One region of the Streptomyces sp. NPDC002868 genome, then DNA from elsewhere that is predicted to be linked to it. Evidence: riboswitches for the same ligand, from Rfam matches in the RefSeq annotation. Region 1 holds a riboswitch; each other region holds the start of a gene.
What was found. Region 1 has a riboswitch for cyclic di-AMP ahead of ACZ3H8_RS04430 (M23 family metallopeptidase). Riboswitches for the same ligand answer to the same signal wherever they lie in the genome.
Positions count from the first base shown of each region.

Region 2: another riboswitch for cyclic di-AMP. It lies ahead of ACZ3H8_RS09330 (C40 family peptidase); the one in region 1 lies ahead of ACZ3H8_RS04430 (M23 family metallopeptidase).
Region 3: another riboswitch for cyclic di-AMP. It lies ahead of ACZ3H8_RS18435 (C40 family peptidase); the one in region 1 lies ahead of ACZ3H8_RS04430 (M23 family metallopeptidase).
Region 4: another riboswitch for cyclic di-AMP. It lies ahead of ACZ3H8_RS00495 (M23 family metallopeptidase); the one in region 1 lies ahead of ACZ3H8_RS04430 (M23 family metallopeptidase).

Region 1 is NZ_JBVHDR010000001.1:956,356-959,727, forward strand. Features, by position in the region: gene ACZ3H8_RS04425 (alpha-galactosidase) at 1-983, shown strand, start outside; cyclic di-AMP (ydaO/yuaA leader) riboswitch at 1,505-1,659, shown strand; gene ACZ3H8_RS04430 (M23 family metallopeptidase) at 1,662-2,624, shown strand; gene ACZ3H8_RS04435 (SGNH/GDSL hydrolase family protein) at 2,785-3,372, shown strand, end outside.
Region 2 is NZ_JBVHDR010000002.1:746,580-749,951, reverse strand. Features, by position in the region: gene ACZ3H8_RS09335 (hypothetical protein) at 1-261, shown strand, start outside; gene ACZ3H8_RS09330 (C40 family peptidase) at 334-1,518, opposite strand; cyclic di-AMP (ydaO/yuaA leader) riboswitch at 1,521-1,682, opposite strand; gene pcrA (DNA helicase PcrA) at 1,968-3,372, shown strand, end outside.
Region 3 is NZ_JBVHDR010000005.1:382,802-386,173, forward strand. Features, by position in the region: gene ACZ3H8_RS18425 (ATP-dependent Clp protease proteolytic subunit) at 1-289, shown strand, start outside; gene ACZ3H8_RS18430 (hypothetical protein) at 297-605, shown strand; cyclic di-AMP (ydaO/yuaA leader) riboswitch at 955-1,109, shown strand; gene ACZ3H8_RS18435 (C40 family peptidase) at 1,113-1,589, shown strand; gene ACZ3H8_RS18440 (LysE family translocator) at 1,636-2,265, opposite strand; gene ACZ3H8_RS18445 (LysR family transcriptional regulator) at 2,348-3,259, shown strand; gene ACZ3H8_RS18450 (ATP-binding protein) at 3,274-3,372, opposite strand, start outside.
Region 4 is NZ_JBVHDR010000001.1:118,178-121,549, forward strand. Features, by position in the region: gene ACZ3H8_RS00490 (M16 family metallopeptidase) at 1-736, shown strand, start outside; cyclic di-AMP (ydaO/yuaA leader) riboswitch at 966-1,129, shown strand; gene ACZ3H8_RS00495 (M23 family metallopeptidase) at 1,143-1,913, shown strand; gene ACZ3H8_RS00500 (GntR family transcriptional regulator) at 2,092-2,769, shown strand; gene ACZ3H8_RS00505 (HPr family phosphocarrier protein) at 2,918-3,199, opposite strand; gene ACZ3H8_RS00510 (bifunctional acetate--CoA ligase family protein/GNAT family N-acetyltransferase) at 3,360-3,372, shown strand, end outside.

The DNA of each region.
Region 1 (3,372 bases):
TCGCCGACGAAGTGCAGGCGCTGGGGATGCAGTTCGGCATCTGGGTCGAGCCGGAGATGGTCAACGCCGACAGCGACCTCTACCGCGCGCACCCCGACTGGGTGCAGCACCACCCGGGCCGCGCCAGAACCGAATTCCGCAACCAGCTCGTGCTGAACCTCGCGCGCAAGGACGTACAGGACTATCTCTGGGAGCAGTTGGACACGCTGCTCAGCAGTGCACCCATCGACTATGTGAAGTGGGACTTCAACCGCTGCTTCACGGACGCCGGATGGCCCGGCGAGGAGTACCCGCAGAAGCTGTGGGTCGAGCATGTGCACGCGCTGTACGCACTCCTCGACCGGTTGCGGGCCGCGCATCCGTCCGTCGCCTTCGAGTCCTGCTCGGGCGGCGGCGGCCGGATCGACCTCGGCATCCTCTCCCGTACCGACCAGGTGTGGACCTCCGACAACACTGATCCGCTGGACCGGCTCGCCATCCAGCAGGGCTTCACCCAGCTGCACCCGGCGCGGGTCATGGCGGCCTGGGTCACCGACAGCCCCAATGTCCAGCTCAACTGCCGGTTCAGCACGCTCCGCTTCCGCTTCGTCAGCGCGATGGCCGGTGTTCTCGGGGTCGGCGGCGACCTCACCGAGTGGACCGACGAGGAGCTCGCAGAGGCACGCGGCTGGGTGGACCTGTACAAGAAGATCAGGCCGCTGGTGCAGCACGGCGAGCTGCACCGGCTGCGGGCGCCGGAGGGCGGGCTGAGCGCCGTGCAGTACGTACGCGGCGACGAGAGCGTTGTCCTCGCCTGGCTGCAGGCGCAGCACTACGGCGAGCAGCCGCCCAGGCTCAGGCTGCGCTGCCTCGACCCGGCAGCCGCCTACGAGTGCCTGGACACCGGCGCCGTACACCGGGGGGCCGTACTCGTGCACCACGGATTGCACACCGGGCTCAAGGGCGACATGGACGCCACCGTGATCCGGCTGCGCCGCCGCTGACCCGGCTCCGCCGCTGACCCGGCTCCGACTCTGACCCGGACTCGGCCGGCCTCGGTACCCCGCTGCGACCACCCCCGGCACCTGCGGCACTTTGTCCTATTTTGCGGTCAAGGATGGGAAATGGTCGTCGAGGAAGGCGGCGGGACCCGGTGGAATTCCTGCGACGTTGGCAGGAATTGGGAGGTAAGTGCGACCGATCGGTCGATAGTCATTAAATGACACTTCTGTCCGAATTGGCCGGTTCGGCATAACGTGCCCCATCTACAGGGGAGATGGGGTCCGGCCCGTGAGCAGGATCATATCCGTGACGGTGCGTGGTGGTACGGCGGAGCCGAACTCCGTTGCCGGAGGGACAGTTGAGATCCGGTCGAGATCCACATTTTACGGAGGGTAACCGGAATTCTGGGGCGATATCGCACGGATCATTGGCCCGGGAAAGTGATGGCTTGTACCCGCCCGTCCCTCTCGCTTACGTTCCCGTCAATCCGGACGGACCGCCTAATCCTGCCGCCGACCGGAATTCGAAAAATCCACCCACGCGTGGCAGGAGCGGGGGACCCAGGTAGTTCGCCATTCCGGAGTTCCGGATGGCTCGGGGTTTAGTCGCGCATTGCGCGGCCGGGCATCTCCAGCCCGAACCCGACAGCTCACCTCGTAGGCGCCGGAGAGGAATGCGCCATGCCCGCAAAGGGTAAGCACCGCCGTCCCAAGACCAGCCCGATCACGCGCGGCTTCGTCGCCGCCGGCACGGGTGGCGCCGCCATCGCGCTTCCGCTGATGGGTGCCACCGGCGCCCACGCGGCGGGCAAGACCGCTCCCGCCGTGGCGCCCGCTACGGCAGTGACCGCCGCCGCGGCCCCGGTGGCAGCCAAGCCGGCCACCGTCCCCACCACGTACTCCGTCGTCTCCGGTGACTACCTGGCCAAGATCGCCAAGGAGCACGATGTACGCGGCGGCTGGAAGAAGCTGTACGAGGACAACCGTGAGCAGGTCGGCGACAACCCGTCGCTGATCCACCCGGGCCTCAAGCTGACCCTCGGCGCGAAGTCGAAGGCGAAGGCTCCGGAGAAGGCGCAGCCGCGCCAGGAGAGCCAGGACCGGTCCAAGTCCAGGGCCGAGTCCAAGGCTGAGTCGAAGGCTGCGTCGAAGTCCAAGGCCGCCTCCGACTCCGTCTCGGACTCCTCCGCACAGTCCTCCTCCGGCGACTCCGCGAGCGCCTCGCAGGCCGGCAGCTCCGGCTTCACCGCCCCCGTCGACGGCGCGACCGTCACCACCTCCTACCGCATGACCGGCGCCATGTGGTCCAGCGGCTACCACACCGGTGTCGACTTCGCGGCCTCCTCCGGCACCACTGTCAAGGCCGTCGGCGCGGGCACCGTCGTCTCCGCCGGCTGGGGCGGCGCGTACGGCAACGAGGTCGTCATCCAGCACAGCGACGGCAACTACTCGCAGTACGCCCACCTCTCCTCGCTCGCCGTCTCCGCCGGCCAGAGCGTGAGCGGTGGGCAGCAGATCGGCCTCTCCGGCTCCACCGGCAACTCCAGCGGCCCGCACCTGCACTTCGAGATCCGCACCGGCCCGAGCTACGGCTCGGATGTCGACCCGCTGGCGTACCTGCGCCAGTACGGCGTCTCCATCTGAGGCGCAGACGGCACACCGTTGTCGACTCCCCCCGTCCGGCGGCGTGGGGGAGTCGGCGTATTCCGGGTTGGACGAAACTTGACCGGTGGCAAAGATCACCCCTCGTCAACCCTTCCTTACGGTCGCGTAGGTCACATCCGTAAGGGAAAGATGTGGTCTCGTGGCAGACGATTCGAGAACAGGGAAAAAGGGTGCATTCGGGTCGTACGCGGCTATCGGTGACAGCTTCACCGAGGGCGTCGGAGACCCGGGTCCGAACGGGATGTACGTCGGCTGGGCGGACCGGTTCGCGGTCCTGCTCGACGACCGGACGCCGGAGCACACCTTCAGGTACGCCAACCTCGCCGTACGCGGGCGTCTCCTTGACCAGATCGTCGAGGAGCAGGTACCGAGGGCGAAGGAACTCGCCCCGGATCTGGTGACGTTCTGCGCCGGCGGCAACGACATCATCCGGCCTGGCACCGACCCCGACGACGTGGCCGAGCGCTTCGAGCGCGCCGTCGCCGACCTCACGAGCGCGGTCGGCACGGTCATGGTGACCACCGGATTCGACACCCGCGGGGTGCCGGTGCTGCGCCATCTGCGCGGCAAGATCGCCACGTACACCGCGCATGTAAGGGCCATCGCCGACCGCTACGACTGCCCCGTCCTCGACCTCTGGTCGCTCAAGTCAGTCCAGGACAGGCGGGCCTGGGACACCGACCGGCTGCATCTGTCGCCCGAGGGACACACCCGGGTCGCGCTGCGC
Region 2 (3,372 bases), on a different contig from region 1:
GCGGGAACGGCCCGCTTCACCCCGGCGATGCTGCACGGCGCGCTGACCATGCTGATCACGGGCGTGGCACTGGTGGGTCTGAACCAGGCGGACGACCAGCCGGTGAACAACCTGAAGGTCGGCATCAAGCTGGCGGTGCTGGTTGTGATCCTGGGCCTGGTGTACGTCAAGCGGGACGAGGAGAAGGTGGACAAGGCGCTGTTCGGCGCGGTGGGCGGGCTGACGGTCGCGAACATCTTCATCGCGACGCTCTGGACGTGAGCCGGGCGTGCGCCGGACATGAGAACGCCCGGGCGCCTGTGTCGGCCCCGGGCGTTCGTGCGTTGACCGGTCTCAGGCCGGGCGCACGCTGCCGTAGATCGGCATGTAGTAGATCGACTCCTCGCGGACGTTCGTACCCGGCTTGGGCGCGTGGATCATCTTTCCGTCGCCGATGTAGATGCCGACGTGGCTGATGTCGTCGTAGAAGAAGACCAGGTCACCCGGGAGCAGATCCTTCGTCTCGACCCGCACACCCACCTTCACCTGGTCCCAGGTGGTGCGCGGCAGGTCCACGCCCGCGGCCTTCCAGGCGGCCTGGGTCAGTCCCGAGCAGTCGTACGAGCTCGGGCCCGACGCGCCCCAGACGTACGGCTTGCCAATCTGGGAGCGAGCGAAAGAGAGGACCTTCTCGGCCTTCGCCGCGTACGTGGCGCCGCCCGTGGAACCGGAGCCGGTGTCCGACCCGGTGCCCGTGCCCGTGCCCGTGCTGCCGCCCTGGTTCTGCTCCTGTTCCTGCTCCTGGCGCAGGCGCTCGGCCTCCGCGCGGGCCTCCGCCTCCTCCTTGGCCTTGGCCTCGGCCCTGCGGCGGGCCTCTTCTTCCTTCTCGCGCTCGATCGCCGCGAGCCGCGCCTTCTCCTCGGCCGTCAGCTTCGACAGCAGCGTGCGCGCCTCGGCGAGCTTCGCCTGGACGTCCTGCTTGCTGGTGCGCAGGGCCTGCTGGGAGCGGGTGAGCGACTCGAGGCTTTTCGTCGCCTCCGCGCGCTGCTCGGCGGCCGCGGCCCGCTGAGTCTCGTAGTCGTCGATCACACTGCGCTGACGGTCGGTCATCCGGTCCATCAGCTGCGTCTGGTCGAAGTACGCCTGCGGGCTGTCCGCGAAGAGCAGCGCGGCGGTCGGAGTGACCGCGCCCGTGCGGTACTGCGCGGCCGCATAGGTGCCGAGCTCCCGGCGGGACTCGTTCAGCTTGTCCGTGCGCTTGGCGGCGTCGTCGAGGAGCTCGTCGACCTCGCGGCGCTTCTCCTCGGTCGCTTCCTTGGCCTTGTTGTACTTCTGGGTCGCTGTGCCGGCCTGCCGGTACAGGTCGTCGACCTTCTTCTGCACCTCTTCGACGGAGGGCTTCGGCTCGGCGGGTGCGGCATTGGCGCTCTGCGTCGACAACAGGGTGACGGAGGCGAGGGCTGCCGTCGTGAACCCGACGGCAGGGGAGGTCTTTACGGTTCGACTTCGCGTTTTGCGATGCGACGCCAAGGCCGGCATCTCCTTCTTCCGTGGACCGCCTACCGGGTTAGCTGTCGGGTTCGGGCGGAACGGAAGATCGCCCTACGGACCGAGTGAGGCGGTCCGATTCACCCCGGTTGTGCATGGTGGGTCCCCGGTTCCGAACTCCCTTGCGGAAAGCCCGAATTCGGCGCAGGCCGCCCGATTGGCGTGGATCGCCATGGGGGTACGGGCCGCCTTGGGGGAGCACGCTAGCCAACTCGTGTGGCTGCTGTGAAGGTTGATGTTCGAAATGTCCGATACATTTTCGTGACCTTGGCGATCGGCGAACCGGCGCCCCCAAATGATGACCCGATGGTATAGGCCGATGACGGAGAGTCGCGGCGTCGATCGCCCGTCGAATCGCCCGTCGAAACGTCCTGTGCATCGTCCGTCGTAACCCAATGCGGCGGCGAGCTGTCAGTGCGGCGGCCTAGACTCGTAGAGCGATGAGCAGCCTCTTTGACGACAGCTTCCTGGCGGACCTCCAGCCCAGCGCGGAGCACCACCCGCCGCCACCCGAGGACTCGGCCCCGGAGGAGATCCCTGACGATCTCTTCCAGGGCGCCTACGACGTCCCCCCGGCCCGGGACCCGTACCACCGTGACGGCGCCCCGCGCACGGTCGTGGACCCCGCCGCCCTGCTCGAAGGGCTGAACGAACAGCAGCGTGCCGCCGTCGTGCACACCGGCTCGCCGCTGCTGATCGTCGCCGGGGCCGGGTCCGGCAAGACCCGGGTGCTGACCCACCGGATCGCGTATCTGCTGGGCAGCCGCAGCGTCCACCCCGGCCAGATACTGGCGATCACGTTCACCAACAAGGCCGCCGGCGAGATGAAGGAGCGCGTCGAGCACCTCGTCGGCCCGCGCGCCAACGCCATGTGGGTTTCCACCTTCCACAGCGCCTGCGTCCGCATCCTGCGCCGGGAGTCCAAGAGGCTCGGCTTCACCTCTTCGTTCTCGATCTACGACGCCGCCGACTCCAAGCGCCTCATGGCCCTGGTCTGCCGTGATCTGGAACTCGATCCCAAGAAGTTCCCGCCGAAGTCCTTCAGCGCGAAGATCTCGAACCTGAAGAACGAGCTGATCGACGAGGAGACCTTCGCCGACCAGACTGTTGGGGGTACCTCCCAGGCCGAAGGCTCTGGGGGAGGTTTCGAGAAGACGCTCGCAGAGGCGTACCGGATGTACCAGGCGAGGCTGCGCGAGGCCAATGCCCTGGACTTCGACGACATCATCATGACGACGGTGCATCTGCTGCAGGCGTTCCCGGACGTCGCCGAGCACTATCAGCGCCGGTTCCGCCATGTCCTGGTGGACGAGTACCAGGACACCAACCACGCTCAGTACACGCTCGTACGCGAGCTGGTGGGTCCCTCTGGCCCGGACGACGACCCGGCCGAGCTCTGCGTCGTCGGCGACGCCGACCAGTCGATCTACGCCTTCCGTGGCGCGACCATCCGCAACATCCTCCAGTTCGAGGAGGACTACCCGGACGCGACGACGATCCTGCTCGAGCAGAACTACCGCTCCACGCAGACGATCCTCTCCGCCGCCAACGCCGTCATCGAGCGCAACGAAAGCCGCCGCCCGAAGAACCTGTGGACCAACGCCGGCGCCGGCGCGCAGATCACCGGCTATGTCGCCGACACCGAGCACGACGAGGCGCAGTTCGTCGCCGACGAGATCGACCGGCTGACGGACGCCGGCGACGCGAAGGCCGGCGACGTCGCCGTCTTCTACCGTACGAACGCCCAGTCCCGTGTCTTCGAAGAGATCTTCATCCGGGTCGGGCTGCCGTACAAGGTCGTCGGCGGAGTGCGCTTCTACGAGCGCAAGGAGGTCCGGGACGTCC
Region 3 (3,372 bases), on a different contig from region 1:
CAAGCGGATGGCGCTGCCCGGCGCCCGGATCGTCGTCCAGCAGCCCGCGTTCGAGGAGCCGTTGCAGGGCCAGCCGTCCGATCTGGAGATCCAGGCACAGGAGTTGCTGCGGCTGCGCGCCCAACTCGCCGGGATGCTCGTACGCCACACCGGCCAGAGTCCGGAGCGGATCGCCGCCGACCTGGAGCGCGACAAGATCTTCGCGGCGCAGGACGCCAAGGCCTACGGACTGGTCGACCACGTGATCAAGAACCGCAAGACGTCACTCTCCGCCCCCGGTTCCAGGTGAGCGCCCGATGCCGCTACCCGAACTGCCGCCGCTGCCGGCGCTGACCCGCGCCGAGTGCGAGTTCATCGACAGCTATCTCGAAGTCCTCGATCTGCTGGGACGGATCAATCCGGCCCGCTCAACGCACACCTATGGAGCGCTGCGTGCGGCACAGGCGTTGGTCGGCCGGGCCACCGCGCTCAAGGACGCCCTGACGCTGATGCATATGCGCGGCGAGAGCGAGGTCCATGCGTCGACCCTCGCCGAGGCGCTCAGGGTCCTCGACGGCGAACGCAGGGCGCGCCGGGTGACAATGCCGCCCGCGTCCATGAGTTGACGAATCATCCGCTTCCGTCAACGGCCATTGGGGTACCTGCAGTCGTCCCCCATTCGGTGTAGTTGCGGTCTCCTGAATTACTACGGAGAACTTGCGCACCACGACTACCGATCTGGCGGAATGGGCTGTTCCGCTGCTGGTGCGGGAGTCCTCAGCTGTCCGTGGCCGGGCCCCAAATCAACTCTGTCCACCCGAACAGGTCAGTGGTGTCGAAGCTCACATACCGCCGTTTCGACTCGGAAATCCGGCGTGGTGTGGGTCAAGATCCCTGGGACGACAAGCCCCCGCCATCCCTGGCGGGGCGGTCCGGGCGGACGCCGAGTCCTGCCGCCGCTCCGGATGTCTGGTCGACAGAAGTGCACCGGCAGGAGTGGAGGACCCAAGCAGTACGGGACATCCGGACAGTCCGGTCGTCCCTCGGGGTGAAGCCGCATTTCGCGGCCGGGCATCTTCGTCCGTCCGAACCCGACAGGTCATCCTTCACAGGCGGCTGACGAAGGGTTGCGCATGACTGCGCAGATTCACGTCCCGTTTTTGCTGACCCGGGCAGGCGCCGTATCGGCCCTGACCCTCGCCGCCGTCGGCGGCTCAGTGCTGGTGCCGGGCGCCGCTTCCGAGGCACTCGCGGCTACGGCCCACGCCAACAAGGCACTTCAGGTTGCCTCTTCGAAGAAGGGAGCGCCGTACAAGTACGGCGCGTCGGGTCCATCCCGGTTCGACTGCTCGGGGCTGACGCTCTATTCGTACAAGAAGGCGGGCAAGAAGCTCCCACGCACCGCCCAGCAGCAGTTCAACAAGACCCGCCATGTCTCGGCGTCCTCGCGCCAGCGAGGGGATCTGGTCTTCTTCCACTCCGGCAACAGCGTCTACCACGTGGGTATCTACGCCGGCAGCGGCAAGATCTGGCACTCGCCCAAGACGGGCTCCTGGGTGAAACTCGAGAAGATCTGGACCAAGCGCGTCTGGTACGGCCGGGTGCGCTGACGGCCCCGGTGGCGCACCGGGCACGCTCCCGGTGCGCCACACCGCGTCAGTGCGCCAGCGGCTCGGCCAGCAGGGTCACGCCCAGCGCGGTGAGTGCCCCGCCGGTGACTCCTTCCACGGCGCGGGTGGTGCGCGGCCGCCGCAGCCACGTCCCGAGCCGGTCCACCAGCAGCGCCACCGCCGGGAACCAGAACAGCGCCAGGACGACGACGATCGCGGCAAGCAGCAAGGTGCGCGGCAGCACCGGCGCGCCGTCCGGCACGAACTGCGGTAGCAGGCTGAGGAAGAGGACCGGCGCCTTCGGATTGAGGACGTTGGTGAGGAAGCCCTGCCGCAGACTGCGTCCGACGCCGTCGGCCGCCTCGCCCTCCAGGTCCGGCCCGGCGGGCGCCGGACGCAGCGCGCCGCGCACCGCCCGTACCCCCAGGTAGAGCACATAGGCGCCGCCCACGATCTGCAGCGTGCGGAACAGCACCGGCACCGCGACCAGGACCGCCGCGAGCCCCGCCACCGCGAGCGCGGTGTGCACGAGCAGTCCCCCGGCGACGCCGACGGCGCAGGCCACGCCCGCACGCCGGGAGACGAGGGCGTTGCGTACGACGACGGTGAAGTCCGCGCCCGGCATGGCGACCATGCCCGCGGCGACCCCGGTGAAGGCGACGAGTTGTGCGTCCATGGCAGCCATCCTGGACCGGAGTGGGCCTTAGCGTGTACTTGGAATCTTCTAGGCCTGCCCAAAGCAATGCTTAAGGGGTGCCATGTACGACCCGACACGGCTGGCGGCGCTGGTGGCGGTCGCCGAGGCCGGTTCGATCACCCGGGCCGCAGCCCGTCTGGGCTATACCGCGCCCGCGCTCTCGCAGCAACTTGCCAAGCTGGAGCGCGAGGCGGGGGCGGCGCTGCTGGTGCGCCACCACCGCGGGGCGCGGCTGACGGCCGCGGGCGAGCTGCTGGCGACGCGGGCCCGCCGGGTGCTGGACGAGATGGAGCAGGCGCGGCACGAGCTGGCGCGGCTGGCAGGTCTGTCCGGCGGGCGGCTGCGGGTGGGCACCTTCACGACGGTCGGCATCCATCTGCTGCCGCCGGTGCTGAGCGCGTTTCGCCGTGCGCATCCGGATGTGGAGCTCGCCGTCGCGGAGTACGAACCGCCGGCCGGGGTCCTGGCCGTGGCGGCAGGCGATGTGGATCTGGCGCTGACCCATGCGTACGAACCGGGCGAACCGGCGCCGCTGCCCGCGGGTGTGGTGCTGGATCCACTGCTGGTGGAGGAATTGGTCCTGGTCACGGCGCCCGGCCATGCGCTCGCGGGCGGCTCGGGCCGGCTGCCGGTGGCCCAGCTGGCGGGCCAGCCGCTGATCAGCAGCGCTCCTTCGCATCCGTCGCGCAAGGGGGTGGAGGGGGCCTTGGCGCAGGCGGGGGCGAGCCCCGCCGTGGTCTGCGAGTCGCCGGGCTATGCGCTGGTGTGCGCGCTCGTCAGCGCGGGGCTCGGGGTGGCGGTGGTGCCGGAGATGGTCGCCGCGATGGCCGCGACGCCGCTCGGCGTACGGCAGTTGGAATCGGCGGCGTTCCGGCGGACGATCTCGGTGGCACACCGCGGCGAGGAGTCGGGTCCGGCTGCCGAGTCACTGCGGGCTCTGCTGCGCGGCGCGTTCGGCCGCGCGGGAAACTGACCGCCGGGCCGTGATCAGCTCTGCACCGGTACGGTCCACGGCAGGACGATCCAGACGGTCTTGCCGCCCTCCGGGGTCGGGGTGACCAGGAGCTGTCCGCCGCACTCCGCGGT
Region 4 (3,372 bases), 840 kb from region 1:
CACCGGGGTCGACCTGGACGCCGTGTTGGCGGACACCCTCGGCACCTGGAAGGGCGACAGTGCCACGCCCCGTCCCGTACCGCCGATCACGGCCGACGACACGGGCCGCGTGGTCATCGTGGACCGGCCGGGCGCCGTGCAGACGCAGCTGCTGATCGGCCGCATCGGGGCGGACCGGCACGACCGCGTCTGGCCCGCGCAGGTGCTCGGCGCGTACTGCCTGGGCGGCACCCTCACCTCCCGCCTGGACCGCGTGCTGCGCGAGGAGAAGGGCTACACCTACGGCGTACGGGCCTTCGGCCAGGTACTGCGGTCCGCCCCCGACGGTTCGGGCGCCGCGATGCTCGCCATCAGCGGCTCGGTGGACACCCCCAACACCGGACCGGCGCTGGAGGACCTCTGGAAGGTGCTGCGCACGCTCGCGGCCGAGGGGCTCACCGATGCCGAGCGGGATGTCGCCGTCCAGAACCTGGTGGGCGTCGCCCCGCTGAAGTTCGAGACGGCGGCGTCCGTCGCGGGCACGCTCGCCGATCAGGTCGAGCAGTCCCTCCCGGACGACTACCAGGCGCAGTTGTACGTACGGCTGGCCGAGACCGGCACCGTGGAGGCGACGGCCGCGGCCGTCAACGCCTTCCCGGTGGACCGGCTTGTCACGGTGCTCGTCGGCGACGCCTCGCAGATCGAGGAGCCGGTCAGGGCACTGGGCATCGGTGAAGTGACCGTTGTCACGGGCTGATTGACCGCAAGACGATCCGTCATATCTGGCAAACAACCTAAAACAGACAAGCGGAACCCCGGCCTCCAAAGCGACGCCGGGGTTCTGTCTTATGCCCGGTTTGTTGGAGAGGCTGCCTGTCTGCCCTGTGGCATGCACTACAAAAATGCCTGTCTGTTTGGTGAATGAAAGATGCCCCGCCTAGCGTCGGTCCGGCTGTCCGCCAGTTGCCCGCCGCACCCGCGGCATCGGACAGTCATCGCCGAGTCCCCGTCAGGCGCGAGCCTGGGGAGCCGGGGACCCACTCAGTCCCTGGGGTGAATCGGACGCCTTCGCACCCGTGCGGAGGGGCCCGTAGGAGACCTTCCTGCTCCGAACCCGTCAGCTAACCCGGTAGGCGAGAAGGAAGGAAAGGATCAGCCACTACATGGCGTTCACCCGTGCCACCGGGAAGCATCGTGCCCCGAGCCGTCTGACGCGCAAGAGCGCGAGCATGGCGGGCGTCGCGGCCCTTGCCACCACCGGCGTCATCGGAACCCTCGCTTCCCCGGCGCTCGCCGCCGAGCCCGGTGCCACCGCGGTCGAGGACACCGGCCTGACCCAGATCGTGGCCGCCGACTCGCTCGCCGACCAGATCGCCGACCAGGCCGCCGCCCAGAAGCAGGAGGCCGCCGAGGCCGCCGCCAAGGCGAAGGCCGAGGCTGAGGCCAAGCGCAAGGCCGAGGCCCGCGCCAAGGCTGCCCGCGAGGCCAAGGAGCGCGCCGCCCGTGAGGCCGAGCGCAAGCGCCTCAACTCCTTCGTCTCGCCGATCTCCGGCTCGTACGTCTCCACCGGCTACAAGACCGGCGGCGCCATCTGGTCCTCCGGCAGCCACACAGGCATCGACTTCCACGCGGCGTCCGGCACCACCGTGCACGCGGTCGGCTCCGGCACCGTCGTCGAGGCCGGCTGGGGCGGCGCGTACGGCAACAACGTCGTGATCAAGATGAACGACGGCTCGTACACGCAGTACGGCCATCTCTCGTCGATCAGCGTCTCTGTGGGCCAGAGCGTCACCCCTGGCCAGCGGATCGGCCTCTCCGGTGCGACCGGCAACACCTCCGGGCCGCACCTCCACTTCGAGGCCCGCACCAGCCCGGAGTACGGCTCCGACATCAACCCGGTCGCGTACCTGCGCGCGCACGGCGTCGGCGTCTGAGCGACACCCGAGTGGACGAAGGCCCTGGCCGCCGCCGGGGCCTTCGGCGTTCGGTCCTCTGGCCAAAAGATATCCATGAATTTCCAGGTGCCATCGGAAAATCCGGCCCACTGCAATAGAGTCACCGAACAGGCGTCAATCGGCTGCGTTTCGCGCGGATTAAAGCGGAGGTTCGGTCATGCGCATTCCCGCGCACTCGGTATGCACAGCGATCCGCGACGACATCGTCTCCGGTGTATTCGAGCGCGGCAGCCGGCTCACCGAGGAGCAGCTGGCGCGCCGCTACGGCGTCTCCCGGGTCCCCGTGCGGGAGGCCCTGCGCACGCTGGAGTCCGAGGGTTTCGTCACCACCCGCCGCCACGCCGGCGCCTGCGTCGCCGAGCCCACCGAGCAGGAGGCGGCCGACCTGCTGGAGGTCCGGATGCTGCTGGAGCCGCTGGGCGCTGCCCGGGCCGCCAAGCGCCGTACGGAAGCGCACCTCAAAGTCCTGCGTGGTCTGGTCAGACTGGGGCAGGAGCGGGCCCGCCGTGGCCAGGGCGAGGATCTGCGCTCGCTGGGCGGCTGGTTCCACGAGACGCTCGCCCAGGCCTCCGGCAGCCCCGGCCTGACCGCCCTGCTCACCCAGCTGCGGCACAAGATCACTTGGATGTACGCCGTCGACCAGCCCGCCAAGCCCATCGAGTCCTGGGCCGAGCACGGCGCGATCGTGGACGCCGTGGCGCGCGGCGATGTGGAACGGGCGCGGGCGCTGACCGCGCTGCACGCCGAGCGGGCCACGGCCGCGCACCGGCTGCGCCGTCCCGAGCGGGTGAGGACTTCGCAACATGCCGTAAACACCGCGAGCGCCCGCAATTAACAGCCGCACCGTATACAAAGAGAAGATATTCGTGGGGCGGATTTTATGCTGCCCGAATTCATGGTTCCCGGACCGCAAAAAAGCGGAGCCGCGGTCTCCCGAATTCGGGATGCCGCGGCTCCGCCGTCGAGCAATTCGACTGGCAGGTTCAGACGGTCTCGGGAAGCTCTTCGAGCCCCTCGGCAACCAGCTTGGCCAGGCGGTCCAGGGCGGCGTCGGCACCGTCCGCCTCGGAAGCGAGCACGATCTCCTCGCCGCCCTGAGCGCCCAGGCCGAGCACCGCGAGCATGGAGGCGGCATTGACCGGGTTGCCGTCAGCCTTGGCGATCGTCACCGGGACGCCGGCGGCCGTGGCGGCACGGACGAAGATGGAAGCGGGGCGGGCGTGAAGGCCCTCGGCCCAGCCGACATTGACGCGGCGCTCAGCCATGGTGTTGCCCTTCAAGTCTTAGCGGTTGTCTAGACCAGTCTCTCATGCGTTGCGGAGTGCTCGCACCGGCCTTCGGCCGGGGGTGGCCGCAATCGGATCTCCCCAGACTGCCCGCGGCCAACGGCCGCCGCTACTGGTGGGTGAGCCTTACGCTTTCGGCATGCAGACCGAGC